2 regions of the Acidovorax sp. GW821-FHT09B03 genome follow, and region 1 is predicted to be linked to the other one. Evidence: predicted binding sites of a transcription regulator. Region 1 holds the regulator's gene; the other holds the start of a gene.
What was found. Region 1 encodes NrdR, which represses ribonucleotide reductase genes. Its sites were predicted from a motif close to CACNANATNTNGTG; they were not measured.
Positions count from the first base shown of each region.

Region 2: a site for NrdR is predicted at 14,239-14,252, ahead of AC07PA_RS12040 (ribonucleoside-diphosphate reductase subunit alpha). Genes of this name have one in related genera too.

Region 1 covers NZ_JBWKPP010000010.1:157,466-173,272, forward strand. Annotated here, with positions in the region: ZMP/ZTP riboswitch at 38-189, shown strand; gene glyA (serine hydroxymethyltransferase) at 226-1,470, shown strand; gene nrdR (transcriptional regulator NrdR) at 1,483-1,932, shown strand; gene AC07PA_RS19010 (DMT family transporter) at 1,990-2,880, shown strand; gene AC07PA_RS19015 (hypothetical protein) at 2,950-5,280, shown strand; gene AC07PA_RS19020 (YihY family inner membrane protein) at 6,073-7,338, opposite strand; gene AC07PA_RS19025 (DUF2069 domain-containing protein) at 7,571-8,011, shown strand; gene AC07PA_RS19030 (FAD-binding oxidoreductase) at 8,115-9,536, shown strand; gene AC07PA_RS19035 (GNAT family N-acetyltransferase) at 9,551-10,021, shown strand; gene AC07PA_RS19040 (DNA/RNA non-specific endonuclease) at 10,158-10,961, shown strand; gene AC07PA_RS19045 (DoxX family protein) at 11,161-11,598, shown strand; gene AC07PA_RS19050 (hypothetical protein) at 11,737-11,928, shown strand; gene AC07PA_RS19055 (hypothetical protein) at 11,945-12,196, shown strand; gene AC07PA_RS19060 (TOBE domain-containing protein) at 12,264-12,485, shown strand; gene AC07PA_RS19065 (LLM class flavin-dependent oxidoreductase) at 12,579-13,925, shown strand; gene AC07PA_RS19070 (ABC transporter substrate-binding protein) at 14,033-15,127, shown strand; gene AC07PA_RS19075 (GNAT family N-acetyltransferase) at 15,168-15,770, shown strand.
Region 2 covers NZ_JBWKPP010000005.1:230,425-246,231, reverse strand. Annotated here, with positions in the region: gene AC07PA_RS12100 (glucan biosynthesis protein G) at 1-165, shown strand, start outside; gene mdoH (glucans biosynthesis glucosyltransferase MdoH) at 138-2,168, shown strand; gene AC07PA_RS12090 (C13 family peptidase) at 2,421-3,272, shown strand; gene AC07PA_RS12085 (hypothetical protein) at 3,341-5,662, shown strand; gene AC07PA_RS12080 (hypothetical protein) at 5,662-6,801, shown strand; gene AC07PA_RS12075 (DUF1266 domain-containing protein) at 6,798-7,499, shown strand; gene ffh (signal recognition particle protein) at 7,543-8,922, opposite strand; gene AC07PA_RS12065 (cytochrome C assembly family protein) at 9,014-9,811, shown strand; gene AC07PA_RS12060 (PP0621 family protein) at 9,808-10,035, shown strand; gene AC07PA_RS12055 (sensor histidine kinase) at 10,049-11,755, shown strand; gene AC07PA_RS12050 (sigma-54-dependent transcriptional regulator) at 11,777-13,342, shown strand; gene ampD (1,6-anhydro-N-acetylmuramyl-L-alanine amidase AmpD) at 13,326-13,949, shown strand; gene AC07PA_RS12040 (ribonucleoside-diphosphate reductase subunit alpha) at 14,346-15,807, shown strand, end outside.

The DNA of each region.
Region 1 (15,807 bases):
CGCCCTGCTGGAGCGGCGGCCCTGCCTGGGATACACTACGCAGGTACGCAACTGGCGATAGGCGCAGCCCCGCAACCGGGTTGCCGCTGACGTGGAAACCGACAAGGGCTTGCCTCTTGTGAACCACTGGGGAGCGTGCCGCACGGGTGTCATGCCCGCCGCGTTCAGCCGTTCGCCTGGGCAGCCCTTGTTTCAAGGGACACAAGTTCATAGGACTGCCACACCATGTACGACCGCAATATTCTTGTCGAACAAGCCGACCCCGAACTCTTTGCCGCCATCACGGCCGAGAACGCCCGCCAAGAGCACCACATCGAGCTGATCGCCAGCGAGAACTACGCCTCCCCCGCCGTGATGTGGGCCCAGGGCACCCAGCTGACCAACAAGTACGCCGAAGGCTACCCCGGCAAGCGCTACTACGGTGGCTGCGAGCACGTGGACGTGGCCGAGCAACTGGCCATCGACCGCGTCAAGAAGATCTTCGGCGCCGATGCCGCCAACGTGCAGCCGCATTGCGGTGCCTCGGCCAACGAGGCCGTGTTCCTGGCCTTCCTCAAGCCCGGCGACACCATCATGGGCATGAGCCTGGCCGAAGGCGGCCACCTGACGCATGGCATGCCGCTGAACATGTCGGGCAAGTGGTTCAACGTGGTCTCCTACGGCCTCGACGCCAATGAAGTGCTGGACTACGACGCCATGGAGAAGAAGGCGCACGAGACCAAGCCCAAGCTCATCATCGCCGGTGCCTCGGCCTACAGCCTGCACATCGACTTCGCACGCTTTGCCAAGGTGGCCAAGGACGTGGGCGCGATCTTCATGGTGGACATGGCCCACTACGCCGGCCTGATCGCCGCGGGCGTGTACCCCAACCCCGTGCCCCATGCCGACGTGGTCACCAGCACCACGCACAAGAGCCTGCGCGGCCCGCGCGGCGGCATCATCCTGATGAAGGCCGAGCACGAGAAGGCCATCAACAGCGCCATCTTCCCCGGCCTGCAAGGCGGCCCGCTGATGCACGTGATCGCGGCCAAGGCCGTGGCCTTCAAGGAAGCACTGCAACCCGACTTCAAGGCCTACCAGGAGCAGGTGATCAAGAACGCCCAGGTCGTGGCCGAAACGCTGACCGCCCGCGGCCTGCGCATCGTCTCCGGCGGCACGCAAAGCCACGTGATGCTGGTCGACCTGCGCGCCAAGGGCATCACCGGCAAGGAAGCCGAGGCCGTGCTGGGCTCCGCCCACATGACCATCAACAAGAACGCCATCCCCAACGACCCTGAAAAGCCGATGGTGACCAGCGGCGTGCGCATCGGCACCCCGGCAATGACCACGCGCGGCTTCAAGGAAGAAGAAGCGCGCATCACCGCCAACCTGATCGCCGACGTGCTGGACAACCCGCGCGACGAGGCCAACATCGCCGCCGTGCGCGCCAAGGTCAATGCGCTGACGGCCCGCTTCCCGGTCTACGGCTGATCCCGCCCCGCCATGAAGTGCCCTTTTTGCAGCCACCAGGAAACGCAGGTCGTCGAAACCCGGGTGTCTGAAGAAGGGGACTTCATCCGCCGCCGGCGCCAGTGCGGTGCCTGCGACAAGCGCTTTACCACCTACGAGCGGCCGGAAGTGAACTTCCCGGCCATCGTCAAGAAGGACGGCCGGCGCATCGAGTACGAGCGCGGCAAGCTGCTCGGCTCGTTCAACCTGGCGCTGCGCAAGCGCCCCGTGAGCACCACGCAGATCGACAGCGCCATCGAGCGCATCGAGGAAAAGCTGCTCAACCTGGGCCAGCGCGAAGTGCTCTCCAGCCGCATCGGCGAACTGGTGATGCGCGAGCTCAAAAAGCTCGACAAGATCGCCTACATCCGCTTTGCCAGCGTGTACCGCAGCTTCGAGGACATCGACGACTTCCGCGCCATGGTCGACGAGGTCCGCAAGTAGCCACAGCGCCCGTCGGCAGCGACTGCAGACTTTGCCCGCCTGCGTGACAATGGCCAGGTGAAGACCCGCCATTTTTTGCAGCTGGTGCTGCTGTCTGCCCTGTGGGGCGCCTCCTTCCTTTTTATCCGTGTCGCGAGCCCCGTGCTCGGGCCCAATGTCATGGCCGCGCTGCGCATCGGCCTGGCCACGCTTACGCTGATGTTCATCATGCGCGTGGCCGGCGAGCGCTGGCCCTGGCGCCACTGGCGCGAGCTGCTCGGGCTCGGTGCGCTCACGGTGGCCATCCCCTTCCTGCTGTACTCCTGGGCGGCGCTGTACCTGCCCGCGGGCTACAGCTCGCTGCTCAACACCATGGCCGTGCCGTTCAGCGTGATCGCCGCAGCCTGGCTCAAGGAGGACACGCTGAGTGCGCGCAAGTGGCTGGGCTGCCTCTGCGGCTTTGCCGGCGTGGCGCTCATCGTGCAGCTGGGCCCGGTCACGCCCACACCCGCCCTGATCATTGCCGCCCTGGCGTGCATGACGGCATCGGCCTGCTACGGCGTCTCCACCCCCTGGATGAAGCGCGCCACCACGCGCATGCCGCCGCTGGCGATTGCGGCCGGCATCCACGGCACGGCCCTGGTCATGCTGCTGCCTGGCGCGGCGTGGAGCCTGCCCGAGGCACGGTTCACGCCCACGGCCCTGGCCGCCGTGGCCGTCATGGGCATCGTCACCTCGGGCCTGGCCTACTGGCTCAACCTGCGCGTGCTCAGCCAGGTCTCGCCCGTGGCGGCCATGAGCAGTGCCTTCATGATCCCGCTGTTCGGGGTGGCCTGGGGCCACCTGTTCCTGGGCGAGGCCCTGGGCCCGGGCATGCTCTGGGGCGGCCTGCTGGTGCTGGTGGCCACAGGGCTGGTGACGGGCTTCAACCCGCTGCGCTGGCTGGGCGCCAGCGTGTCGCGCTCGTAGGCGATCACCTACAGGCCTGTTCGCCCGGGTCCGGGGCAGCAAAGGGCGCTGGCTGCCGACAATGAAGGCATGGACCCGCAGCCGCAGCCGACCGTCGCCACCGCCCTCCCCACCCACCGTGCCCCGCTGCAGCCCGAGCAGCCGCCACCCCAGCATGCCTGGCAGTTCTTTCGCGCCGGCGGCGTGGACCAGGTCATCATCCAGAGCGGCGAGGACATCGCCCACCTGGCCGAGCTGGACCAGAAACTCTGGGTAGCCCTGGCCTGCCCCACCCGCGGCATCGAGTTCGACGAGCGCACGCTGGACCTGATCGACACCGACAAGGATGGCCGCATCCGCCCGCCCGAACTGCTGGCGGCCTGCGCCTGGGCCTGCGCGCAGCTGCGCAGCGCGGACGAGCTGGCACACCCTGGCGACACGCTGGAGATCAACGCCATCGACGACGGCACAGAAGAAGGCGCCGCGCTGGCCGCGGAGGCCAGGCGCCTGTTGGCCATGGCCGGCCGGCCCGAGGCCACGGCGATTGCGCTGGCCGACGTGCTCGAACGCAGCCAGCAGCTCAGTGGCATGCGTTTCAACGGCGACGGCATCATCACCGTGGACACCGCGGGCAAGGACGACAGCGTGGCCCGCGAGGCCATCGCCCACATCATCACCACCCACGGCAGCATTCCGCCCGCCACCGACAAGCAGTTGCTCGGCATCGACCGCCAGCGTGCCGAGGCGTTCTTTGCAGAACTTGGGCAGCTCAGGGCCTGGGCCGCCCAGGCGCGCGGCGCCACCACCGGCCTGGCCCTGGGCGACCGCACGCTGGCCGCCACCGAGGCCATGAACGCCGTGGCGGCCAAGGTGGAGGACTTCTTTGCCCGCACCCGCCTGGCCGCCTACGACCCGCGTGCCGCCACAGCACTGAACCCCTCGCTCGACGGCTACAGCGCCATGGCGGGCCAGGACCTGGGCCTGGCCTCGCCAGCCATCACCACCCTGCCCCTGGCCCCCATCACCCCCGGGGGCACCCTGCCCCTGCGGCACGGCGTGAACCCGGCCTGGGCCAAGGCCCTGCGCAACTTCCGCGAGCGCACGGTGGAGCCCCTGCTGGCGCGCAGCAACGCCGAAAGCCTCACGCAGGACGAATGGCAACTGATCCAGAAATCGCTGGCCCCCTGCCAGCAATGGCTGGCCGACCGCCCCGCCACCCGCCTCGACACGCTGGACGAAGACGTGCGCGAGGCCTTGCTCGCGGGTGATGCCGAGCAGCGCGTGATGGCCCTGATCGGCGAAGACGAAGCCGAGCAGGCCCACAACGAGCAGGCCCTGGGGCTGGAGAAACTGCTGCGTTTCAAGCGCGACCTGCTGGAGCTGCTCAACAATTTTGTCTCGTTCTCGGCCTTCTACCAGCGCCGGGGCGCCATCTTCCAGGCCGGCACCCTGTACCTGGATGCGCGCAGCTGCGACCTGGTGGTGCAGGTGCCCGACGCTGCGCGCCACGCCAAGCTGGCCGGCCTGGCCAAGACCTACCTGGCCTACTGCGACTGCACGCGCAAGGGCCAGAAGATGGGCATCGTGGCGGCCTTCACCGCGGGCGACGTGGATTTCCTCTTCGTGGGCCGCAATGGCGTGTTCTACGACCGCGATGGCAAGGACTGGGATGCGACCATCACCCGCATCATCGAGAACCCCACGAGCATCCGCCAGGCCTTCTTCTCGCCCTACAAGAAGTTCGTGCGCATGGTCGAGGAGCAGGTGGCCAAGCGTGCATCGGCCAGCGATGCGCGCGCGCAGAAGTCACTGGGCACGGCCGCCAGCACCCTGGCCAGCACCGATCTCAAGACGGTGGGCACCAACGCCAGCAGCGTGACCGTGCCCGGTACCCCGCGCCGCACCGACGTGGGCACGGTGGCGGCCATCGGCGTGGCGCTGGGCAGCATCAGCGCGGTGCTGGTGGGCATCTTCGGCAAGTTCGTGGACCTGGGGGTGTGGATCCCCCTGGCCCTCATCGGCATCGTGCTCGCGATCTCGGGGCCGAGCATGCTGATCGCCTGGCTCAAGCTGCGCCAGCGCAGCCTGGGGCCGATCCTGGATGCCAGTGGCTGGGCGATCAATGGGCGCATGCGGGTGAACACGCGGTTGGGCGGTTCCCTGTCGCAGGTGGCCAAGGTGCCGGCCAATGCACGGCGCATGCTCGATGATCCGTTTGCGGAGTCCCAAAGCCCTGTGTGGGTGGCTCTGGGCGTGTTGGTTGCAGTGGTTGTGGTGGGGTTTGCGGCTTGGCGGGCGCATTGGCTGGATCGGTGGGTGCCGCAGGTGACGGTGACGCCGCCTGTCGCGGCACCGGCGGCTGGGGCCAGTGATGCGACGCCGGCTGCTTCGGCGGCTTCGGCGGCTTCGCTGGCGCGTTGAGTTCAGCGCTTCTTTCGCCTCTTGTGCCTGGATTGAGGGCGGGAGCCGGGATTTGCGCCCGGCGGCGCACCCACCTTCTTTTGCGTCGCCAAAAGAAGGTGGGCCAAGAAAAGGCGACCCCCAGTCTGCGTCCCTTCGCTTCGCTGCGGGCAACCTGCGATGCTCGGTCCTGGGGTGGCGTCGCAGAACTCGCTGCGTTCTTCGAACTCCGCTCAAACAGCTGCGACGAGCTAGACAACGAAGTGCGTGTGTCCTTCGGCACACGCACCCACCCCAGGCCCTGCGCTTCTCGGCGCAGCCAGAAGGGGTGGGGAGCGGGGTCAGGGACGGCTGCTGCCGCGCAGCTACGCCGGGTGTCGGTTACGCGCTGCGCGCTGCCGACGATTGGGGTGCGATCGTCCTGGCGAACCGAGCGCAGCGAAGGACCACAAGCCGAGCGAAGCAATGGCCCGTGTAGAGCCCGCTCCCCACCCCTTCTGACCGTGCCGAGAAGCGCAGGGCCTGGGGTGAGCGCGTGCCGAAGGACACGCGCATCGTTGTCTGGCTTGCCGCAGCTGTTTGAACGGAGTTCACCCGCAGGGGGAACGTAGTGAGTTCTGCGGCACACCCCAGGACCGAGCATCGCAGGCTGCCCCCTCGTACGCAGTGCGAGGGGGACACGGGCAGCGGGGTCGCCTTCTCTTTGGTGACTTTCTCTTGGCGACGCAAGAGAAAGTTACTGCGCCGCCGGGCGCACATCCCGGCCTTCGCCCTCAACCAAAGCACGCAGCAACCACAATCGACGAAACAAGCTCACCCCCGCACCGCCCCCCGAAGCAAATCCGCCACCTTCATCCTCTCCAACCCCGCACAGCTCCAGAACGACCCCAGACTCTCCACCCGCTCCAACAGCAACTTCTCCACCAGCGGCTCGGCCGAAGTAGCCAAAGGATCCACCAGCAGCAGGTACCGCGGCTCAGCCACATCCGCCGCATCGGGGTCGCTGGTGGCATCGTTGATCTGCCCGACCCAATCGAGAGACAGCAGCGCATCGAGCACAGGCTCGAGCTGCAGCACATCGAGCCGCAGCAACAGCGCCAGCTCGCTCGCACGCAAGCCCTTTTGCGCATGGCGCCGCGCCAGGTACAGCTCCTGCAGCACCTCCACCGCGAGCTGGAAGTTCCAGCCCGCCACGGTGCCCCGCCGGGCCACGCCGGCCAGCAGGCTGGGCAGGTAGGCGGTCACCACCGCACCCAGCAGCACGATGACCCAGGCCACATAGATCCAGACCAGCAGGATGGGCAGGGTGGCGAACGCGCCGTACACCACCGAATAGGTCGGCACATTGCTCAGGTAGATCGCCAGCACCCGCTTGGCCAGCTCGATGCAGACCGACACGAACAGGCCGCCGGCCCAGGCGTGGCGCCATTTCACGGGGGTGTTGGGCACGTAGTGGTACAGCGCCGCCATGCAGCCGGCCAGCACGAAGAACTGGATCGAATCGAACAGCAGCTGCACGCCGCTGGGCAGCGCCTTCACCAGCCCGCCCGATGCCGACATGACGTACGAGGTGACGGCCAGGCTCACGCCCAGCAGCAGCGGGCCCAGGGTGATCACGGCCCAGTAGATCAGCACGCGCTGGCCCAGGGGGCGCAGGCGGCGCACGCGCCAGATGTCGTTGAGCGTGCGGTCCATGGTGAGGATCAGGGCCAGCGCCGTGGCCAGCAGGATGCTGAAGCCCGCCACCCCCAGGCTGCTGGCCTTGGCCGCGAACTGGGTGAGGTAGCCCAGCACCTGGCGCGAGATGCTGTCGGGCACCAGGCTGTCGACCAGCCAGCGCTGCAGCACGTCCTGCACCTTGCCGAAGATGGGGAACGCGGTGAACACCGCCAGCGCCACCACGAAGAAAGGCACCAGCGCCAGCGTGGTCGTGAAGGTCAGGCTGCTGGCTGTCAGGCCCAGGTGGTCCTCGCGAAAGCGCTCGCGCAGGGTCAGGGCCGTCGTTTTCCAGGGGAAATGCGACAGCTGCGTGATCAGCGCTTCGATGCGCAAGGCTACAGTCTGCAAGGTCAAGGGCATGGCCGATATGATCCTAGGCCCGGAAAGGGGCCACAGGGGGTGCGAAAACGCTGCATCGCAATGAATGCGGGCAGGCGACATACACCGCGCATTGTGGGCCCAAGTACGCGGCGGGCCGCAAGCACAATGACAAGGGATTGCCCACCAAGCCCGCCCATCGCACCCGGACCCTCCGAACGTTTTTGAGCCTCTGCGCCACCATCCACCGACTGCCACTGCTGCACCACCACCGATGACCGCTCCCCTTCCCGTCTCCGACCACGCCATCGCTGCCACCCGCTGGGCCGCCACGGGCAGCGTGATGGCACTGATCGTGCTGTGCCTGGCCTGGGAGCTGGTGCTGGCCCCCGTGCGCCCCGGTGGCTCGTGGATCGCCCTGAAGGCGCTGCCGCTGTGCATTCCGCTGGCCGGCCTGCTCAAGAACCGCATGTACACCTACCGCTGGGTGAGCCTGGTGATCTGGCTGTACTTCACCGAAGGCGTGGTGCGCGGCTGGGGTGACAAGCCGCCCTCGCAGTGGCTGGCCTGGGCCGAGGTGCTGCTGTGCCTGGTGCTCTTCACGGCCTGCACGCTGCACGTGCGGCTGCGCCAGCGCAACGCCAAGGCCATGGCCATGGCAGCCGCCAGAGAATCACAGGAAGGGCAGCAGGCGCTGTCCTCACCCGCCACCTGACACGGTACAAGCCCCACCCGACAATCCACCATCACGCTGCAATCAATGCCCTGGCGCCCGCCCCGGCAGCAGCCCTGACCGCTGTAGACGAAAGGCCAACGACATGACCACCACCCTCCTCGACACCCTGCGCACCCTGGTCGGCCCGGCCCATGTGCTGACCGACGGCGACCTGACCGCCTGGGAGCAGGACTGGCGCCGTCGCGTGCGCGGCAAGGCCCTGGCCGTGGTGCGCCCCGCCAGCACGCAGGAAGTGGCCGCCGTGGTCAAGGCCTGCGCCGCGGCCGGCACGGCCATCGTGCCGCAGGGTGGCAACACCGGCTTGGCGGTGGGCTCCACGCCCGACGACAGCGGCACGCAGATCGTGCTGAGCCTCACGCGCATGAACGCCGTGCGCAGCGTCGACACCGACAACCTCACCATGACGGTGGAGGCCGGCTGCATCCTGCAGAACCTGCAGGACGTGGCGCAGAACGCGGGCGTGTTGTTCCCCCTGTCGCTCGCGGCCGAGGGCAGCTGCACCATCGGTGGCAACCTGGGCACCAATGCCGGCGGCACGCAGGTGGTGCGCTACGGCAATGCGCGCGACCTGTGCCTGGGCCTGGAAGTCGTCACCGCCCAGGGCGAGGTCTGGGACGGCCTCAAGGGCCTGCGCAAGGACAACACCGGCTACGACCTGCGCGACCTGTTCATCGGCAGCGAAGGCACGCTGGGCATCATCACCGCCGCCACGCTCAAGCTTTACCCCGAGCCCGCCGCACGCCTCACGGCCTGGGCGGCCGTGCCCTCCATGGAGCACGCCGTGGCCCTGCTGGGCCTGGCGCACAAGCACCTGGGTGCGGGCCTCACGGGCTTCGAGGTCATGGGCCAGTTTGCGCTGAGCCTGGTGGGCAAGCACATGCCACAGCTGCGCGTGCCCTTCCTGGGTGACGAGAACGCGCCCTGGTGCGTGCTGCTCGAAAACTCCGACAGCGAATCCGAAGAGCACGCCCGCGGCCGCTTCGAGGCACTGCTGGAGACGGCGTTCGAGGCCAGCTGCGTGACCGACGCCGTGGTCGCCGAGAACCTCGCGCAGGCCCAGCAGCTGTGGCACATCCGCGAGAACATCCCGCTGGCGCAGGCCGAAGAGGGCCTGAACATCAAGCACGACATCTCGATCCAGATCTCGCGCATCCCTGCCTTCGTGGCCCACACCGACGCCGTGCTGCGCCGCGAGATCCCGGGCGTGCGCCTGGTCAACTTCGGCCACCTGGGCGACGGCAACCTGCACTACAACGTGCAGGCGCCCGTGGAAGGCGATCCCAAGGCCTTCCTGCGCGACCACGAAGAGCATGTGCACCAGTTGGTGTACGACGCGGTGGCCGAGTTCGGCGGCTCCTTCTCGGCCGAGCACGGCATCGGCGAGCTCAAGGCCGACAAGCTCGAAAAGTACCAGTCGCCCGTGGCGCTGTCGATGATGCGCGCCGTCAAGCAGGCGCTGGACCCACAGGGCATCATGAACCCCGGGCGCGTGCTCAACCGCTGACTGGAGCACCTCGCATGGCGACCCCAGTGAACGTCCGCCCCGTCACGGCGAGTGACTACGCTGCATGGCGCCCGCTCTGGGACGGCTACAACGCCTTCTACGGCCGCTTTGGCGCCACCGCCCTGCCCGAGCACATCACAGCGAACACCTGGCAGCGCTTGCTCGACCCCTCCGAGCCGGTGCACTGCCTGGTGGCCGAAGAGGAAGCCAGCAGCGGCGCCCTGCTGGGCCTGACCCACTACCTGTACCACCGCAGCATGACGCGCATCGAACCGGTCTGCTACCTGAGCGACCTGTTCACCCGCGAGGCCGCGCGCGGGCGTGGCGTCGGCCGCCTGCTGATCGACGCCGTGTACGAACAGGCCCGTTCGGCCGGCTCGTCGCGCGTGTACTGGCAGACGCAGGAGGGCAATGCGGCAGGTCGCGCGCTGTACGACAAGGTGGCCAAACACCACGGCTTCATCGTCTACGCGAAAGAGCTTTGACGGGCCTGCTGTCCTGCCTCCAAACGTAAGCCCTGCAAGCGACAGAAAAACCTTTCAACATTACGGCCCGCAAGGCCAAAACAGGCCCGCCACGGTGGTCCAATCAGCGCCCTTTTCGCTGCTTTGACACCCTGTTTTGAATCTGCTTTTTTCCTGGCCCCGCGCCGCGCGTGGGGCCACGGCCCTGGCGCTGGTCCTTGGCGCCGTCGCCCCTTCCCTCGCCCGCACTCCCTCCACCTTTCTCGACAGCATCCCCGGCCTGCGCAGCACGCAGCCCACGGGCTTCGGGCATTGCCCGCAGTTTTTCGCGGGCGGCAAGCCGCCGCCCGCGCCGCGCCGCGCCTTGCAGCGCGAGCTGTGCTATGAGGCCTTTGCCGTGCTGCACAGCGGCGAGACGCGCACACCGGTCTACGTGGCCCAGCGCCTGAACCGCCAGGTGCTGGAGGGCGCGGACGAAAAACGCGCCGACAAGTTCTTTGCCGACGCCCGCCTGCCCCGCGGCGAACGCGCCGAGCTCGACGACTACAAGCGCTCGGGCTACAGCCGCGGGCACATGGCACCGGCGGCGGACATGTCCACCCCCACGGCCATGGCGCAGAGCTTCTCGCTGGCCAACATGGTGCCGCAGGACCCCAAGCAGAACGGCGGCCCCTGGGCCCGCATCGAGCAGGACACGCGGCGCTATGTGCTGCGTGCCCGGGGCGACGTGTACGTGATCACCGGCCCGGTCTTCACCGCCGAGAGTCCCACCATCGGTGGCAACCGGGTGCGCGTGCCGGCCTACCTGTTCAAGCTGGTGTACGACGCCAGCACGCAGCGCGCCTGGGCGCACTGGCAGGCCAACCGCGCGGGCGAGCGGGCAGGCCCGCCCATCAGCTACCAGGAGCTGGTGAAGAGGACGGGGGTGGAGTTTCTGCCGGCCCTGGCGGCGGCGCACTGACGGGCGCCGTCCGCAGACCGGGAGGGGCGAGGGAGGAGCGAGGAAGGAGCGGCATAGCGGCCAACAAAAACCGCATCTGCAAACTCGCATTCCTTCGTTGGAGGCGCTGGCCTGCCTGCGCAGAATGACACGGGTCGGTGCCAACAGGGGAACCAGGCGCCGGCCCCTTCGTCTCTCCTCCCAACGCAAGGACTTCACCATGTCACTGCTTCGCCACCCCGAACTCCTGGCGCCCCGTGCGCTGTCCGTGCTGCGCATCATCTCGGCCTTCCTGCTCATCCAGCACGGCTCGGCCAAGCTGCTGGGCTTTCCGCACGTTGCGTACTTCGACAACCTGCAGATCGTCTCCCTGCTCGGCCTGGCCGGCATCCTGGAGCTGGTGGGCGGGGTGCTGCTGCTCGTGGGCCTGTTCACGCGGCCCACGGCCTTCGTGCTCTCGGGCCTCACGGCATTCGCCTACTTCATCGGCCATGCCACCAAGGGACATGTGCTGGCGCCTTCGCTCAACCAGGGCGAGGCCGCCGTGCTGTTCTCCTTCGTGTTCCTGTACATCGCGGCCGCTGGCGCAGGGCCCTGGAGCATCGATGCGCGCCGCACCAGGGTGCCCACGCAGGCACCGCTGCCCGTAAGCGCCTGAGCCCCCACGCCCCCCGCGCTCACTCGGTTGATTTGGCTATATGCAACTGACGCAAAAGTCGTTCCATTGCGGCCACCCGCTTCCGACAATCGCGCCACACCGCTTGCCTGCGACGACGACGAACCTGGAGCCTGCGCCATGCTGCCCGTGACCACCGAAGACATCGACCTCAGTCCGCCCGACGGCGCCTTCTGGAAGGCGCTGCGCAACCTGGCCATCAGTGCGCTCGTGGTGTGCGCGGTCGCGCTGATCGCGGGCTTTCTGGTCGCCACCTCCGCCCAGGCACAGCCGGTGCAGCCAGGCAGCCCGGGCACGGCGGCCCGCGCCTGAATCCAGACCCCTCGCCATGGCCCGCGACGACGCTCTTCTTCCACCGGCATCACCCGCAGCGCAGGCACGCCGCGTGCTGGCCCTGACGGCGCAGGCCTGGGGCGTGGCACCAGACTCCCCCGCGGCACTGGCACGCCGCGCGCCGCACGGCCATGTGCGCACGCGGGTGCTGCGGCGCACAGAGGCCCAGGTGGCGGCTGCAGCGCAGGCGGCACGCGCCTCCCTGGCGGCCTCCTTGCCCCGCCCTCTTCTGGCGCATTCATGGTGAGCGGCCCCTTGCGGCGCACGCCCTGGCGCAACCTACCTCCACCCCTTTGACCCACAAGGCACACCCCATGTCATCCAGCATCAAGGCCATCAACGTCCGCAACCAGTTCCGCGGCAAGATCCGCGAGATCATCCGCGGCTCCGTCGTCTCCGAGGTCGACGTCGAGACGCCTTACGGCATCGTCACCTCCGTCATCACCACACGCTCGGTCGATGAGCTCTCGCTCGTGGTGGGCTCGGAGGTGGTGGCCCTGGTCAAGTCGACCGAAGTCTCCATCGCCAAACTCTGAGGCGGCGGCGGCACCCGCCACGCCCTCGTTCCAGTCTGCGCCCGCACTCCCTTCCAGGGGGTGGCGGGCGCGGTCGTTGCTCCACTGCCCACCATGACCACTCCCCGTCCCCAGATGCACCTCGGTGCCTTCTTCTTTGGCGTAGGCCACCACCTGGCCGCCTGGCGCCACCCCGACGTGGACCCGGCTGCGGCCGGCCGCATCGAGTCGCTCAAGGAATGGACGCGCATCGCCGAGGCCGCCAAGTTCGACGCCATCTTCTTCGCCGACAACGTGGGCCTGCCCGGCCCGCCGGACGAGGTGGTGGCCAAGAACGCCCTGTGGTATCCGCTCGATCCGCTCATCAGCCTGGCGGCGCTGTCGCAGTCCACCACGCACATCGGCCTGGTGGCCACGGTGTCTTCCACCTACCTGCCGCCCTACCACCTGGCGCGCAAGTACGCGTCACTGGACCAGGTGAGCGGCGGGCGCAGCGGCTGGAACCTGGTCACCTCGGGCAGCGATTTCGAGGCGCGCGCCTTCGGACTGGAGCAGCAGCTCGCGCATGCGCACCGCTATGCCCGGGCGCACGAGTACGTGAAGATCGTCAAGGGCCTGTGGGACACCTGGGAGGACGAGGCCTTCATCCACGACAAGGCGGCCAACCGCTTCTTCGACCCGGCCCGCTTGCACCGCGTGGCCCACACGGGCGAGCACTACAAGGTGCACGGCGGCCTGCAGACGCCGCGCGCGCCCCAGGGCTACCCGGTACTGGTGCAAGCCGGCTCCTCGGGCGATGGGCAGGACCTGGCCGCCGCCACGGCCGAGGTGGTGTTCACCGCGCAGCAGAGTGCGGCCGAGGCACGGGCCTTCTACAGCGGCCTCAAGGCACGGCTGCCCGCCCATGGCCGCACGCCCGAGCAGCTCAAGATCCTGCCCGGCATCTCGCCCTTCGTCGGGCGCACGCAGCAGGAGGCGCAGGACAAGTTCGATCAGTTGCAGGGCCTGATCGACCCGGTGCTGGGCGTGGGCCTGCTCTCCACCTTCCTGGGCAATGTGGACCTGTCGGGCTACGACATCGACGGACCGTTTCCGAACGACCTGCCGGTGACCGAGGGCTGGCGGAGCCGCCAGGAACTCTTCGAGGGCATGGCCCGGCGCGAGAACCTGTCCATCCGCCAGCTCTACGAGAAGGTGGCCGGCGCGCGCGGGCACTGGACCATCGTCGGCACGCCCGAATCCATTGCCGACCAGCTCGAGCACTGGTTCACCACCGGCGCGGCCGATGGCTTCAACGTGCTGGCACCCACCCTGCCGCACGGCCTCAAGGACTTTGCCGAGCTGGTGATCCCCGAGCTGCAGCGCCGCGGCCTGTTCCGCACCGAGTACCAGGGCCGCACGCTGCGCGAGCACCTGGGCCTGGCGCGGCCGGCGCACCCTGCGGTGCGGCGGCTTGCATAGATGAATTGGTTGTTAGGTATGCACGATTCATTCGTTCCCGCACACCCGGCTCGGCCCTAGAGTCTGCCGCTTGGACCAACGAACGAACGACTGAACAGGGAAACGACATGGCAGGATGGGGCAAGGAACAAGACACAGGCCTGGTGGCACGGGCAACGAACACGCAGGCACGGCAAGCCGCACAGCGCACCCGGCCTTCGCTGGTCCGGCGCACCCTCGCGCTGGCAGCCGCCACTCTGCTCGGCCTGGCGCCCCTGGCCGCGCAGGCCGAGGGCAAGATCAGCATTGCGCAGCAGTTCGGCATCGGTTACCTGATCCTGGACGTGGTGCGCGACCAGCAGCTCATCGAAAAGCATGGCAAGCAGCAGGGCCTGGATGTGCAGGTGGAGTGGGCCGCCATCTCGGGCGCCACGGGCATGAACGAGGCGCTGCTGGCCGGGTCGCTGGACGTGGTGTCCGCCGGCGTGCCGCCCATGCTCACGCTGTGGGACCGCACGCGCGGCAAGCAGAATGTGAAGGCCGTGGCGGCGCTGGGCTCGCTGCCCAACTACCTGCTGACCAACAGCCCCACGGTCAAGACCTTGAAGGACCTGGGCGAGAAGGACCGCATTGCTGTGCCAGCTGCGGGCGTGGGCTTCCAGTCGCGCACGCTGCAGATCGAGACGGCGCGCGTGTTCGGCAAGGACGACTTCAAGCGCTTCGACAAGATCTCGGTGAGCCTGCCGCACCCGGAGGCCACGGCCGCGCTGATCGCGGGTGCCACCGAGATCAACACGCACTTCTCGAGCGCGCCGTTCTACTACCAGGCCCTGGCCGCCAACAAGAACGTCCGCAAGCTCATCAGTTCCTACGACATCCTGGGTGGGCCGGCCACGTTCAACGTGCTCTACACCACGCAGAAGTTCCACGACGAGAACCCCAAGACCTACAAGGCGTTCTACGCCGCGCTGGTCGAGGCCGCGCAGATCATCAAGGCCGACAAGGCCAAGGCCGCCGACATCTTCATCCGCGTGCAGAAGTCCAAGCTCGCGCCCGAGCTGGTGCGCAAGATCGTGGAAGACCCGGAGAACGATTTCACCGTGTCGCCGCACCGCACCTTCGTCTATGCCGACGAGCTGGAAAAGCTCGGCGTGCTCAAGAACAAGGCCGCCTCGTGGAAGGACTATTTCTTCGAAGAGGCCTACGCGCAGCCCGGGTCCTGAGGCGGGACACCACCGTGCGGGTCTGGTAAGGTCCGCGCCCATGTCCACACCGCCCCTTCATCCTTCCACGCCGGCCCTGGCGGCATCGCTGATCGACGATCCGTTCTACCAGGCCGTCACCATCGATTTCGCGCACGATGCGGCTGCGCGCCTCGCGGTGCTGCAGCACTACCTGGACTGCGCCGTGCGCGAGGCGCAGCATGGCGGCCTGTGCCACACGCCCGACGATCCGCGCCTGGGCATGGCCATCTGGAGCCTGCCCCGTCCACCTGAAGCCGAAGCGGCCAGCGCACGCGCCAAGGAGGCGCAGCTAGCGGCCGTGCTGGGCCCGCGCGGCATGGACAACTACCACCGGATCATTGCCTTCATGGGCCCGCGCGCCAGCGGCGCCGAGCTGGCGGGCGCCTGGTACCTGTCGATCCTGGGCATCGCCCCTGCCGCCCAGGGCCAGGGGCTCGGCGCCCGGCTGCTGGCGCCCGCGCTGGCCTCGGCAGACCAGGCAGGCGCGGCTTGCTACCTGGAGACGTTTTCCGCACGCAACGAAAGCTTCTACGCCCGGATGGGGTTCCGCGCCCTGGCCTCGCACCTGGAGCCCGTGACAGGCGCCCCCTATACGATCATGCTGCGCGCAGCCCACGGGTAGGGGGACCCGGGGTCATCGCATGGTCATCGTGCACGTC
Region 2 (15,807 bases), on a different contig from region 1:
GTTCTCGAAAACGCGGCCTACCGCAACCCTGCCACCGGGCAGTGGCGCATGACCGTGCGCGTACAGCGCCAGCAGGCCGATCGCCCGATCGAGCTGCGCGCCTTCCTTCAACACGACAACAACGCTGTGAGCGAAACATGGACGCACATCATTCTTCCCGAGTAAGCCCGTCAGAGCCCCTCGCCTCTGAAGACCGTGGTGCCCATCGCACGCAGCGCAGCACGCTGCGCGAGGAGCGCCACCCCAACTCCATGACCGCGCCGCCGCTCAACCGCGGCTCCATGGTGCCCCTGCCCTGGCGCGGTTTCTGGAACAGCATCGGCACCGCCTTGCTGCTGCGCCTGACCGGCCGCCCCGGCAGCGCCGCACCGGCCACCCCGGCCGGCCTGCAACACGAGGCATGGCAGGGTGCTGCCCAGCGCCGCCGCTGGACCTTCGCGTTGCTCACGGCGCTGAGCACCACGCTGGCCACAACCCTATTCGCCGGCGTCCAGCCCGACTACGACAACGCCTGGCTCGGCTATGGCCAGATGGCGCTGTTCGCGCTGCTCTCGGCCTGGGTGGTCACCGGCTTCATGACCGGCATGATGGGCTTCTGGGTCATGCTGCGCGGCGACCGCCACGCGCTGTCGGCGAAAAGCGTGGCATCGCACACGCTCTCGCCCGATGCGCGCACGGCCATCATCATGCCGATCTGCAACGAGGACGTGGCGACCGTGTTCGCCGGCCTGCGCGCCACCTGCGAGTCGGTGGCGGCCACGGGCCACGGCACGACCTTCGACGTGTTCGTGTTGTCTGACAGCTACGACCCCGCGATTGCCAAGGCCGAGCGCGCTGCCTGGGAAGACCTGCGCAGCGCGCTGGCCGAGCATGCCCAGCAGCCCCAGGTGCAGGTGTACTACCGCCTGCGCACGCGCCGCAGCCACCGCAAGGCCGGCAACGTGGCCGACTTCTGCCGCCGCTGGGGCAAGGACTACCGCTACATGGTGGTGCTCGATGCCGACAGCGTGATGAGCGGCGACTGCATCGTCTCCATGGCCAAGCTGATGGAAGCCAACCCCAGCGCCGGCATCGTCCAGACCGCCACGCAGGCCATTGGCCATGTCACGCTGCACGCGCGCGCACAGCAGTTCGCCTCGCGCGTCACCGGCCGCCTGTTCACCCTGGGCATGCAGTACTGGCAGTTGGGCGAGTCGCACTACTGGGGCCACAACGCCATCATCCGCATGGAGCCGTTCATGCAGCACTGCGCGCTGGCGCCCATCGCGGGCAAGGGCGGCATGTCGGGCGGCATCATGTCGCACGACTTCGTCGAGGCCGCGCTGATGCGCCGCGCCGGCTACCATGTGTGGCTGGTATCCGACCTGGTCGGCAGCTACGAGCAGCAGCCGCCGGACCTGCTGGCCGAGCTGCAGCGCGACCGCCGCTGGTGCCAGGGCAACCTGCAGAACGCCCGCCTGATGGCCGAGCCCGGCATCCATGCGGTGCACCGCTCGATGTTCGTGACCGGCGCCATGGCCTACCTCTCGGCCCCGCTGTGGCTGGCTTTCCTGACGCTGGGCACGGCCCTGTGGTTGTCGGGCGCGCCGGTGGTGGCCAACTGGCACATCCTGCCGGCCGAGCTGCTGGGCCTGTGGGGCTGGACGGTGTCCATGCTGTTCCTGCCGCGCATCCTGGGCGTGACCGCGGTCTTCATGCGCCGCGAGCAGGCGCAGTACGGCGGCGGCTGGAGCCTGGTCAAGAGCGCCGTGGTCGAGAGCGTGCTGGCCATCCTGCAGGCGCCCGTGCGCATGCTGGCCCACTCGCTGTTCGTGCTGCTGGCCATTACCGGTCTGGAGCTGCAGTGGAAGTCGCCCCCGCGCGAAGCCAATGCCGTGCCCTGGGGCCAGGCCACGCGCCAGCTCGCGCCCATGACCGCCGTGATCGCCCTGCTGGCCCTGGGCGTGGCCTTTGTCGACGGCAGCGCGCTGCTGTGGCTCATGCCCGTGGGCCTGCCGCTGGCGCTGGCCATTCCGCTGGCGGTGCTGACCAGCCAGATCGCGCTGGGCAAGGCGATGCGTGCGCAGCGCCTGCTGCTGATCCCCGAAGAGTCGTGGTCGCCACCGGTGCTGCGCCGCGCCTGGCTGCATGCCAGCCGCCTGGCACGGCCGGCCCTCAGGGCGGCATGATCAAAGTGTGACAAATGCCACACAAACACGAAGCCGGTGCATGCACCGGCTTTTTTCTTGTCCGCTACCCATTCGATAGCACCTGATGCTGGCTGGCCGTGAATGACAACGGAACCAGCGGCTTGACCAGTCACCCAAACAGGCGCTGGACAGGCCACGGCACTCCCTTACGATACGCACGCCTCGGAACCCACCGCGCACAAGGTGGCGGGTTCTGCCGATTGTTGTTGCTTTCCTGTGGACCTGCCCTCGATGCCATCGCTCCTCGCTCCCTGCGCCGCCAAGCGGCGCTTCTTCCACGCCAGTGCACTGGCACTGGCCCTCGCCGCCGCAGGCTGCGCCGCGCCCCCCGCGCAGGTAGCCGAAACCCCGCCCCCCGCGCCCCAGGCCGCCCCCGAACCCGCACCGCCGGCAGAGCCGCCAGGCCGCATCATCTTTGCCGGCTTTGCGATGCACTCGCAGTCCAAGGCCTTCCGCAACGACGTGCAGCTGGCCGAAAAGCTGGTCAGCGAGATCGACCCCAATGCCCTGATGCTGCGGCTGGCCAACCCGGCCAAGGACCAGAGCGCCGACTGGCCGCAGGCCACGGCCGAGAACTTCGCGCTGGTGATGGCCAAGACGGCCGAGGTGGCGCGCCCGCGTGACCGCGTGCTGCTGTTCATCTCCACCCATGCCAACCCCGGCCTGCTCAGCGTCAACGCGGGTGGCAAGAACCAGCAACCCATCACGCCCAAGATCCTCAACGACGCCCTGACCCCCCTGGCCAAGGTGCCCACGCTGGTGGTGCTGTCCGCCTGCTACAGCGGTGCCTTCATCGAGCCGCTCAAGGCCCCGAACCGCGTGGTGCTGACCGCGACCGATGCGCGCGGCACCTCGTTCAAGTGCCAGTACACGGGCAACCACACACCGTTCGCCGAAGCCCTGTTCGGCCAGGCCGGGGCCGAGAAGCTGTCGGTCACCGACTGGATGGGCGAAGCCCAGAAATCCATCGCCGCGCAGGAAAAGCGCCGCAAGCTGCCGGCCTCCAAGCCCCTGGTCTTCGTGGGCGACGAAGCCAAGGCCTGGGCCGACCAGCCGCTCAAGGACTGGCTGCAGGCGCCATAAGCGCCCGCACGCCCGCACGCCGGGTACACCGCCCGGCTTTCTCCTTCTTCCTCTTTTCGCTGCACACCATGCTGACTGCCACCGCTCCAACCCTGCACGCCACCCCGCTGTCCGGCCCCTTGCTGGACGCCTACCTGGACGAAGCCGAGGCCTTGTTCGAGGCCAGCGAAGAGGACAGCGCAGCGGACGGCCAGGGCGAGAGTGAGGAAGCCGCCCATGCACGGCGCATGCAGGCCCTGGCCGACATGCTGGGCCTGCAGCCGCTGCAGCCCGGATCGCTGGACGTGCTGCACCGCGTGCATGAACTGTGGATGCAGGCCGGCCAGCCGGCGCAGGCCCTGCAGGCCATCGACACCCATGCCGCCGCCCTGGTGAATGAGCTGCCTGCCTCCGAGCGCCACGACGCGCAGGTGCACGCTGGCTTCGCCCGCACCCAGGCCTTGCGCGCCCTGCCCGAGCAAGCCGCGCTGCTGCGCCAGGCGCTCGACGCCATGGCGCGCCTGCTGGCCCAGCCGCCGCTGGACCAGCAGTCCGACCGGGCCTGGGAGCACCTGGCAGGCCAGGCCGAGCGCAGCCAGGACTATGGCGTCTGGCGCCGCTGCGCCGAAGCCCGCTATGCACTGCAGGTGGTGCAGCCCGGGCGCTCTGCCTACCGCGCCTGGGACGAGGCGGTAAAAGCCACGCGCCTGGCCGAAGTGGCCGCCGCCGAGGGCAACGCGGCGCAGGCGCGGCAGTTGGTGCAGCAGGCCATGGACCAGCTGCGCAACGCCGCCCTCGGGCAGGACGTGGACCACGAGGACTGGCTGAAGCTGGGCGAGCAATTCGTGGCCCTGGACCCGACCAGCATCGAGACCATCGTGCAGCAGATACCGGCGCGCATGCCCGCCGACCTCACGCGACCGCTGCAGCGCGATGTCTCGGTGCGCCGCGCCCGCCTGCAGGCCCGGGCCCTGCAGCGCCAGGGCCGACTCGACGAAGCCCTGGTCAAGGCCAGGCAGGGCCGCTTCGGCCTGACCAATGACCCGCAGGACGACTTCAGCATCTTCGTGCTGGACCTGCTGATCGAAGCCGGCCGGCTGGACGACGCGGCAGAGCTGGCCTTCGAGAGCGCCAGCAGCCAGCGCCCCGGCTCGACGCAGCATGCCTGCACGGTGGCGCTTGCGCAGATGAAGGCGCACCTGGCCCGGGGCGCCACGCCCCACCCCGGCTGGCACCTGGCACTGGCCAGCGCCGCCATGAACGACGCCGGGTGGGTGGAAGACCCGGAAGACCCCGCCGCCTTCATCGATCACCACCTCGCGCAGGTGCGCCGCGCCGCGCCAGAGCATCCGGCGCTCGCCTGCCTGGACGGACTGCGCCTGTTCGCCGCCGGTGAGCATGCGCGCGCCCTGCCGCTGCTGGAGACGGCCGTGCGCGAGCCCGCCATGGCCGCGCCCGACCTGCTGCAGGCGCTGTGGGTCAGCCGGATCAAGGTGCATGGCGTCACCAGGGCGCTGCAACAGCCGTTTGCGGCCTCGCCCGCCGCAGGCTGGTGCTACAACATCGGCGTGTGGCTGGACTTCAACCTGCAGCAGGCCTGCGGCGCCAGCGGCGACGAGGACTGGCCCGAGCAGGACATCGACACCCTCAAGGCGCGCTACTACGAGGCGGCCGTGGTGCATTTCGAGGCCTTCTTCGCCACGGGCGAAGGCTGGTTCCGCGATGGCGACGTGCATGTCTACTCCATGCTGTGCAACAACCTGGCCATCTACTACCGCTGGAACCTCAAGGAGTACGACAAGGCCATCGAACTGCACCACAAGGGCCTGGCCACCAGCCCCTTTGCAGAGCACCACAACGGCCTGGTGTCCTGCTACTCGGCATCGGAGCGCAAGGCCGAGCTCATCGCGGCGGCCGACCAGCTGTGGCACTACGCGCTGGACTTTGGCTACGGGCGCCACGATCCCACGGACTACTTCAAGCGCGTGTGCCGCGCGCTCTACGAACTGGACCGCGACAACGAGATCGACATCTGGCTGCAGCGCCTGGACGAATGGTGGAACGGCCTGGACGGCGATGACCAGGCCGCGAACGAGGACGACTACCTCGGCGCCCTGCTGGTCATGCTGCGCAACCTGGCGTGGTCGCAGCCGGCAGACGCACTGGCGCGGCTGGAACGCGTGATGCCGCGCGTGCAAGCCAATACGCTACCCGGAGTGCGGCGCCTTGCCGGCAACGTGTACGAGAACACCAAGCACTACGAACAGGCCATGGCGCTTTACCAGGAGTCGCTCAGGATGGTGCGCCCGAACAACGAGAGCGACGCCGAGCAGGCCGGCTACGCGCGCGACGACATCGCCAGCTGCAAGAAGGCCATGGGCGCCGGCAAGCCCTGGTGGAAACTCTGGTAATGGCGCCTGGCGCCGCCGCACGCGGCACCTACGGCGCGCGCGACGTGGTCAACGCGCCGGCCATCCAGAGCGCCATCGGGCGCCGCAGCCGGGAGCGTGGCGACCCCGAGGAGGTGCGCGCCTGGCTGGCCAACCACTTCTATCGGCACCTGGTGGGCAACCTGCAGGCCCCGGCACCGGTGCTGCAGGCCGTCACGCAGCGCGAGCAGGCACAGGCGCTGCTCAAGCCGGCGCCCGTGCCGCCCTGGGCGCTGGCCCGGCTGGGCGACGCCTCTGCGCGCCATGCACAGCTGCCGGACATTCCGCTGTGGTGGCTCGACCCCGAGGCCGACGCGGTCCTGGCGCTCGAGGCCCGGCTCGTGGAGTTCCTGCTGTCGCGCGAAGGCACGGCGCTGCAGGGCAAGCTGCAGCGCGTGACGGCCCCGCAGGCGCTGGCCCTGTGGGCAGAGGAACATGCGGCCTACGAAGCCAAGGCCGCTGCCGGCTGGCGCGAACACCTGAGCGAGGCCGTGGCGCTGGCCTGGCAGGGCGAGCAGGGCCATTTCATCGAGTTCCGGCCGGACAGCGAGCACCTGCGCGCGGAGATGGCCTACGAGAGCCAGATGATGCGCCACTGCCTGGGCCAGTTCGCGAGCCGGCGCAGCCTGGCCGGCGGCTACGGCGAGCACTACGCCAAGGCCTGCGAGGAGGGGCGCATGCGCCTGTTTTCCTACCGCACGGCCAACCACGTGCCACACATCACGATCAGCGCCCATGTGCGCGAGGATGGCCGCCTGGCCATCGACCAGATCAAGGGCAAGCAGAACCGCCCGCCCATCGAGCGCTACCAGGGCGAGGTGCTGGCCTTGCTCAACCAGTTGACCACCTGCGAGGACGCGCCCCCCGACGCGCTGCAGATGGGCATCGTGCGCACGGCCCAGGGCTGGTGCGCCGTGCGCGACGTGGTGCACGAGCAGGACCAGCTGCGCCTGGTGCAGGCCCGGCCCGCACTGGTGCGCGAGCTGCCCGCCCCCTCGCCGCTGGTGCAGTGGCTGGTGGCGGCGCGCGACCCCGCGCTGCTGCAGGGCCTGCCGCTGGCGGCCTCGGTGGCGGCGGCACTGGATGCCGGCGGCACGCAGGCCACGGAGCTCCCGCCATGATCGCCTGGCTGCTCATCGCGCTGGGCTTCTGCCTCGTGGGCTGGCTGGCCTGGCGGCTGCTGCTGTGGGTGCTGGGGCCGTTCCTGCGCTGGTACGGGCGGCCGCGCCTGCGCCGCCAGTATGTGCTGGACGCGCACTGGAGCTGGACCCTGGCCCTGGCCGATCCCATGGCCTTCGCGCGCATCCAGGGCGGCTTCGCCGATGCGCGCATGCCGCGCCTGGCCGATTCGCTGCAGCAGTCCCTGCGCCCGGCCCTGCTGCACCTGCTGGGCCTGCGCAGCGACATGGCCGATGACCAGGTCCGCGCCGCCCTGCCCGCGCAGCTGCGCGAGCGCTGGTTCCGCATGGGCCTGGACGCCCTGCGCCCCGACGATGTCCCGCGCGACGCGATGGCCCTGGCCTGCGCGCGCGTGGCCTTCGCGACGCGCACCGCCGCCCTGCTGGGCTGGCTGGACGAGGCCACGCAGTGGCAGATCCTGCACCACAACGCGCAGCGCGCGGCCGACTGCTTCCACAGCTGGCAGGATTTCGGCAGCGCCTGCGCACGCGGCCGCCATCAATGGGTGGCCCATTCGCGCGCCGACAGCCTGGGGGTGGCCTTCACCGAGGAAGAGGTGGCGCAATGGGTGGCCAACCGCGACCATCCCTGGCACTGGCTGCCCTGGCCGCTGCCGCCACCGCCCATGAAAAAGCCCTGAGGAGCCGGCGCTCATCAGGGCTGTGGATGACCGGAGACCGGGGTCAGAACGGCATCTTGGGCATGCCGCCGCCGCCCAGGCCCTTCATCCCGCCCATCTTCTTCATCATCTTCATCAGGCCGCCGCCCTTCATCTTCTTCATCATGTCCTGCATCTGCTCGAACTCCTTGAGCAGGCGGTTGACCTCCTGGACATGCACGCCGGCACCACCCGCGATGCGCTTCTTGCGCGTGGCCTTGATCAGCTCGGGCTTGCGGCGCTCCAGCGGCGTCATGCTCTGGATGATGCCTTCCTTGCGCTTGATGTCCTTCTCGGCCTTGTCCATGTCCACGGCGCCGGCCTTGGCGGTGAACTGGGCCGGCAGCTTGTCCATGAGGCTCGACAGGCCGCCCATCTGCTTCATCTGCTGCAGCTGCGACAAAAAGTCGTTGAGGTCGAAGCCGTCACCGCTCTTGACCTTGGCGGCCAGCTTCTGAGCGGCCTCGATGTCCACACCGGCCGTGACCTGCTCCACCAGGGCCACGATGTCGCCCATGCCCAGGATGCGGCCCGCATGGCGCTCGGCGTCGAAGACCTCCAGGCCGTCGAGCTTTTCGGAGACACCAGCGAACTTGATCGGCGCGCCCGTGATCTGGCGCACCGACAGCGCGGCACCGCCACGCGAGTCGCCGTCGAGCTTGGTCAGCACGATGCCGGTGAGCGGCAGCGCTTCCTTGAAGGCCCTGGCCGTGTTGATCGCGTCCTGGCCCTGCATGGCATCGACCACGAACAGGGTCTCGACCGGGTTCAGCGCGGCGTGCAGGTCCTTGATTTCCTTCATCAGCACTTCGTCGATGGCCAGGCGGCCGGCCGTGTCGACCAGCAGCACGTCGAAGTAGTGCTTCTTGGCGTAGTCGAGCGCGGCCAGGCCGATCTCGAGCGGCTTCTGCTCGGGCGTGCTCGGGAACCACTCTGCACCGGCCTGCTTCGTCACGGTCTTGAGCTGCTCGATGGCGGCGGGGCGGTACACGTCGCCCGAGACGGTGAGCACCTTCTTCTTGCGCTTTTCGATCAGGTGCTTGGCCAGCTTGGCCGTGGTGGTCGTCTTGCCGGCGCCCTGCAGGCCGGCCATCAGGATCACGGCCGGTGGCTGGGCCGCCAGGTTGATGTCGGAAATGCCCTCGCCCATGGTGGCGGCGAGTTCGCGGTTGACGATGGAGACCAGGGTCTGGCCCGGCTTGAGTGAGCCCAGCACTTCCTGGCCCAGGGCCTTTTCCTTGACGCGGGCAATGAAATCCCGCACGACGGGCAGGGCCACGTCGGCTTCGAGCAGGGCCATGCGCACCTCGCGCAGCATGTCCTGCACGTTGGATTCGGTGATGCGGGCCTGGCCACGCATCTCCTTGACGAGGCGCGTGAGTTTGTCGGTAAGGGCGGAGGCCATAGGGATTGTTCCGGTGTTGCCCACGGGCGATTGGCACGGGTGGGCCCGCCAGGGCGCTGGCGGTGAAGCGAAAGGCAACTAAACTGTGCCCATGATTTTACCCAGTGCTTCTCCCCTGGGCTGGCTGCTCGCGCTTGCCGCAGCGGCCGCCTATGCCATGCCCGCTGCCGCGGCGTCGCGCCTGGGGGCGGCCGGCATGCGCAACGCCCTGCTGCTGGCATGGTTGCTGCACGGGGCCACGCTGGTGCTGGGGCTGTGGAACGAGGCGCCACGCTTCGGCTTTGCGCCGGCCCTGTCGATGACGGCCTGGCTGGTGCTCACGGTGTACGCGGTGGAAAAGCAGCTGTTTCCGCAGATGCAGGCGCGCTGGGTCCTGGCGGTGCTGGGTGCCCTGGCCATCGTGCTGGCGATGGTGTTTCCGGGCCAGCCGCTGCATGTGTCGGCCTCGGCCTGGCTGCCGCTGCACCTGGCGCTGGGCATTGCCTGCTATGGATTGTTCGGCGCCGCCGTGGTGCATGCCTGGCTGATGACACGCGCCGAGCGCCACATCCGCCAGGCAGAAGACCCGCACAGCGGCATTCCGCTGCTCACCCTGGAGCGCCTGACCTTCCGCTTCGTGACGGCCGGCTTCGTGCTGCTCACCGCCACGCTGCTGGCCGGCTGGCTGTTCGGCGACGCCCTCTATGGCCGTGCCTGGCGCTGGGACCACAAGGCGATCTTCTCGCTGATGGCCTGGATCACGTTTGCCACGCTGCTGCTGGGCCGCGCGCGCTTCGGCTGGCGCGGCCGCACCGCGGTGGGCGTGCTCTATGCGGGCGCGGGCCTGCTGCTGCTGGCCTATGTAGGCTCGCGCTTCGTGCTCGAAGTCATCCTGGGCCGCAGCGCATGAAGTACCTCGTTCTGCTGGTGGTGCTGGTGGTGGCCATCGGCATCTGGCGCAGCAACCGCGCCGCGCCCAAGGAAGCCCAGCCCGGCAAGGCCCGCCCCCCGGCGCTGCCCCAGGACATGGTGGCCTGCGCGCACTGCGGCGTGCACGTGCCGCGTGCCGAGGCCCAGATCCAGGGGGAGAGCACCTACTGCAGCCTGGAGCACCTGCGCCTTGGCAAGCCCTGAACCGACGACGCCCATGGCCGATAGCCCGCCGCCGGCCAGCAACCTGCTGGTGACGGTGGACGCGCCTTTCCTGCGCCTGTGGAAGGGCTTCCTGACCGCCCGGGTGATGGTCGCCATCGCCCTGGTCCTGCTGCAGACCCTGGGCCAGGCGGTCAACCAGACGCTGGACCCGGCCACGCTGGCGGTCACCATGGCCTACCTGGTCGCCACCATCCTGATGCGCATCCTGGCACGCCACCGGCCGCCACCACCGGGCACGGGCATGCACTGGCTGCCGTCCATCGGCGTCGACCTGGCCGTGGTCTGCGCCCTGCAGCTGCTGCACTCGGGCGCCCTGAACTACACCCCGCTGTTTGGCCTGCCGATCCTCATGGCGGCCGTGCTGGGCACCCTGACGCTGGCGCTGGGCACCACGGCGGGCGTGACCCTGATGCTGCTGGGCCTGGCCTGGCTGGGCTCGCGCGCAGGGGTCGACGACCCGCAGCGCTACCTGCAAAGCGCCCTCACGGGCACGGGCTACTTCATCGTCTCCTACCTGGTGCACCAGCTCGCCACGCGCCTGGCGCGCGAGCAGGAAGTGGCCCTGCAAAGCCAGATGACGGCGCGTGTGCAGACGCAGGTGAGTGCCCTGGTGATCCAGAACCTCACGGACGGCGTGCTCGTGGTGGACGAAAACGACACCGTGCGCACGGCCAACCCCGCGGCCCTGCAATTGCTTGGCCAGCCGCCGCTGCCGCCGCTGCCCTTTTCGCTAACGCATGCCGCCGCCTGGGATCCCCTGGTGAAGCTGGCGCGCCGCACCTTCCGCCAGGAGATGCCCCAGACCGCCGATGCGGACCTGCTGCACCCCGGCGAAAGCCCCACCGGGCTGCATGTGCGCACCTGGCTGACCTCCTCGCGCACCCTGGCGCGCGAGGCCGGCAGCGAGCGGTTGTGCGTGATGTTCCTGCACGACCTGCGCGAGATGCAGGCGCGTCTGCGCACCGAGAAGCTGGCCGCGATGGGCCGCATGTCGGCCGCCGTGGCGCACGAGATCAGGAACCCCCTGGCGGCCATCGTCCAGGCCAATGCGCTGCTGGAGGAGGACCTCACGGACCCCGGCCAGAAGCGCCTGGCGCACATGGTGCAGCAGAACGCGGAACGCCTGGCACGCATTGCCGAGGAGGTGCTGGACATCGCCCGCGTGCAGCACCAGATCAGCCATTCGCCCGCCTCCACCCTGCAACTGGACGCAGCCGTGTCCCAGGTCTGGAACGACTGGCAAGGCCAGGACCCGGCACAGCGCCGCGGGCTGGTGGCCCTGGGTGCGGGCGATGCGCATGTGGAGTTCGACCCCGAGCACCTGCGCCGCGTGCTGGTGAACCTGCTTGACAATGCCCTGCGCTACCGGGGCCCCGAACTGGACTCGCTGTGCATCACCACGCGCACCAGCATCACCGGCCAGATCAGCCTGCAGGTCTGGAGCGATGGGGCGCCCATGGACAAGTCCGTGGAACGCCACCTGTTCGAGCCCTTCTTCTCGTCCGAAAGCCGCTCCAGCGGCCTGGGCCTGTACATCTGCCGCGAGCTGTGCCAGCGCCATGGCGCCTCGATCGGCTACCAGCGGGTCGTGCGCCTGACCCAGCGTGGCGAAACCGGCGGCAATGCATTTACGGTAGGCTTTCGGCGCACTACCCGCCCTTCCGAGCCGGCCTCCCTGTTCGACACCATCGTGGTCTGAAAGCCTTTTTCTTCTGCCCCCATGAACGCCCCTGCTGCTTCCATCCTTGTCGTGGACGACGAGCCCGATCTGCGCACGCTCTACGAACTCACGCTGCTGCGCGAAGGCTACCGCGTGGAAACGGCCGCCAGCGTGCAGGAGGCGCGCGAGCAGCTCAAGGCCCACCGCTTCGACGCCGTGATCACCGACATGCGCCTGCCCGACGGCTTCGGCATGGAGCTGCTGCAGGACCTGCGCGACCAGCAGCGCAAGGAGCGCTGCGTGGTCATGACGGCCTATGGCTCGGCCGAGAACGCCGTGGAAGCCCTGCGCTCGGGCGCCTTCGACTACCTGACCAAGCCAGTGGACTTGAAGCAGTTCCGCTCGGTCGTGGCCTCGGCCATCCAGGGCACGGGGGGCGTGCCCGCGCCGCGCGCCTCGCGCACCCCGGGCGGGCGCGCAGGTGGCGGTAGCGGTACGGTCGATGCCCAGGCCTCGTCCTCGGCGCTGGACCGGCTGGTCGGCGAGTCGGCCGCCATGCGCAATGTCAAGCAGCGCGTGGCCAAGGTCGCACGCGGCATGGCGCCGGTGCTGATCCACGGCGAGTCGGGCACCGGCAAGGAGCTCGTCGCCCAGGCACTGCACGCCAGCAGCCAGCGCGCCGATGGCCCCTGGGTGGCCGTGAACTGCGGCGCCATTCCCGAGAACCTGCTCGAGGCCGAGTTCTTCGGCGCGCGCAAGGGCTCCTACACCGGCGCCAGCCAGGACCGGGACGGCTACTTCCAGGCTGCGCGCGGGGGCACCTTGTTCCTCGACGAGATCGGCGACCTGCCGCTGGCCATGCAATCGAAGCTGCTGCGCGCCATCCAGGAGCGCAGCGTGCGCGCCCTGGGCTCCACGCAGGAGGAGACGGTGGACGTGCGCATCGTGAGCGCCACGCACCGCGACCTGGCGGCCGACGTGCAGAGCGGCCGCTTCCGCCAGGACCTGTACTACCGCCTGAATGTGATCGAGGTCGTGATCCCGCCGCTGCGCGAGCGGCGCGAGGACCTGCCGGCCCTGTGCCGGGCCCTGCTCGCGCGCATCGCGCAGGACTCGGGCATGCCCGTGCCGGCCCTCACCGAGCACGCGATCCAGGCCATTGCCGCCCACCCGCTGACCGGCAACGTGCGCGAGCTCGAGAACCTGCTGCACCGCGCCGTGGCGCTGAGCGAAGGGGACGAGCTGCACGTGGACGGCGTGGCACCCCCGGCGGGCAGCGCAGCCCCCGACCGCGCTGAGCACATGCTGCCGCCGGATGCCGCGGCCTTCGCACCATTGGCCGCGCCGGACGCGCGCGATGCCGACGGTGCCCCGGCCCTCCCCACCGCCGGCTTGGCCGCCAGCCCGGCGATGCCGGGCGCCAGCACGCCCCTGCCCAGCGACCTGCAGGCTTGGCTGGACCAGCAGGAGCGCGACATCCTGGTGCGCGCACTGCGCGAGGCGGGGTTCAACCGCACGGCCACGGCGGCGCGCCTGGGCATCAGCCTGCGCCAGATCCGCTACCGCATCGCGCGCCTGAACATCGCCGTACCCAATGACCAGGACGCCCATGACGACGCTGGCTGACGCAGCCGGTGCCGGCGGCTCCGCCTGGGAGCAGGGCTGGCACCGGTCGGCCGTGCGCCACCCCTCGCCCAACTACGGCCCGCGCCCGCCAGCGGCACAGATCGACCTGATCGTGGTGCACTCCATCAGCCTGCCTCCGGGCGAGTACGGGGGCCCGGCCGTGCGCCAGCTGTTCACCAACACGCTCGACTGGGATGCGCACCCCTATTACCAGGGCATCCGCGGCCTCACGGTGTCCGCGCACTTCTTCATCGAGCGCACCGGGGTGCTCTGGCAGTTCGTGGACTGCGACCAGCGCGCCTGGCATGCCGGGCCCTCAGCCTACCGCGGCCGCGCGCAATGCAACGACGATTCCATCGGCATCGAGCTCGAAGGCCTTGAGGGCGAGCGCTTCGAGGCCGCCCAGTACGCCACCCTGGCCCGGCTGTGCCGCGACATCGCGCTGCGCTATCCGATCGCCCACCTGGCCGGCCACGAGCACATTGCCCCAGGGCGCAAGCACGATCCCGGCGCGGGTTTCGACTGGGCCGCCGTGCAGCAGTCCCTGGCCTGGCCGGCGGAGCGCTTTCCTCCCGAAACCCGGCCGGCGAGCGCCATCGGCGATTGATCCGCCGGGCATGGCGCCTTGCCCCCCAAGGGCGGTGCCGGGACGCCACACCCGCAAATATTTTTTTGTGCGAATGCACAAATCCACGGCGCCAGTGCGCACGCGGCCTGCCGCGCAAAACCCCGCCGCATGGCGCGCGGTTGCACGGTTTTTTCAGGCATCCATCGCGCGCATGGCGGGTTCGCAGCAGGTCCGTGCAGGCGCTTTATCCCTGGTGACACATGCTGTTTCGGAATTTGGGGTCGCCAGCGGCGGTACACTACAGGTAGCGTATTGAACGCGACAGACACACCATATATAGTGTGCGCCAGACGAGAAGCTGGCGCATCGCTTCTCTCCCCGGCGGCACCGAAAGCCGCCCGCACATCCCAGACAGCACCCAAAAAGAGGACATCCATGCAAGCTGCTTTGAACACGCCTTCGTCCACCACCCGCCCCGCATCCACGGATGCACCCGAGGCGGCTTCTGCACCGGAGGGCACGAACCCCACGTTCGCCCACTACCAGATCATCCGCCGCAATGGCGCCGTGGTCCCGTTCGAGCCGCAGAAGATTGCCGTGGCGATGATGAAGGCGTTTCTGGCAGTGCACGGCACCCAGGGTGCCGCGTCGGCCAGCGTGCGCGAAGTGGTGGACACGCTGACCCAGAACGTCGCCCGCGCCCTGGCGCGCTCGCGCCCTGGCGGCGGCACCTTCCATATTGAAGACGTGCAGGACCAGGTGGAACTGGTGCTGATGCGCGGTGGCCACCACGAAGTGGCCCGCGCCTACGTGCTGTACCGCGAAAGCCGCACCCAGGAGCGTGCCCGCCATATCGAACAGGAAGCCCAGGCCGCTCCCGCCCCGGCACTGCACGTGCTGGACGGCGACAAGCGCGTGGTGCTGGACCTGGTGCGCCTGCGGGGCCTGATCGAGTCGGCCTGCGTGAACCTGGGCGCCGACGTGTCGGCCCAGCCCATCGTGGCCGAGACCATGCGCAACCTGTACGACGGCGTCCCCATGGACGAGGTCTACAAGGCCTCCATCCTGGCAGCCCGCACGCTGATCGAAAAGGACCCCGACTACACCTACGCCACCGCACGCCTGCTGCTGCACACCATCGTGCGCGAAGTGCTGGGCCGCGAGGTCACCCAGGCCGAAATGGGCCAGAGCTACGTGGAGTACTTCCCGCAGTTCATTCAGAAGGGCGTGGACAACGAGCTGCTGGACCCGCGCCTGCTGACGTTCGACCTGGCCCGCCTGGGCGCCGCCCTCAATGCCGACCGCGACCTGCAGTTCGACTACCTGGGCCTGCAGACCCTGTACGACCGCTACTTCCTGCACGTGCGCAAGACCCGCATCGAGCTGCCCCAGTGCTTCTTCATGCGCGTGGCCATGGGTCTGTCGCTCAACGAAGCCGACCGTGAAGCCCGTGCCATCGAGTTCTACGAGATCCTCTCGAGCTTCGACTTCATGTCCAGCACGCCCACGCTGTTCAACAGCGGCACGCTGCGTTCGCAGCTGTCCTCGTGCTACCTGACCACCGTGCCCGACCACCTCGAAGGCATCTACGACTCCATCAAGGAAAACGCGCTGCTGTCCAAGTTCGCCGGCGGCCTGGGCAACGACTGGACCCGCGTGCGTGCTCTGGGCTCGCACATCAAGGGCACGAACGGCGAATCGCAGGGCGTGGTGCCCTTCCTCAAGGTGGTCAACGACACGGCCGTGGCCGTGAACCAGGGCGGCAAGCGCAAGGGCGCTGTCTGCACCTACCTGGAAACCTGGCACCTGGATATCGAGGAGTTCCTGGAGCTGCGCAAGAACACCGGCGATGACCGCCGCCGCACGCACGACATGAACACGGCCAACTGGATCCCCG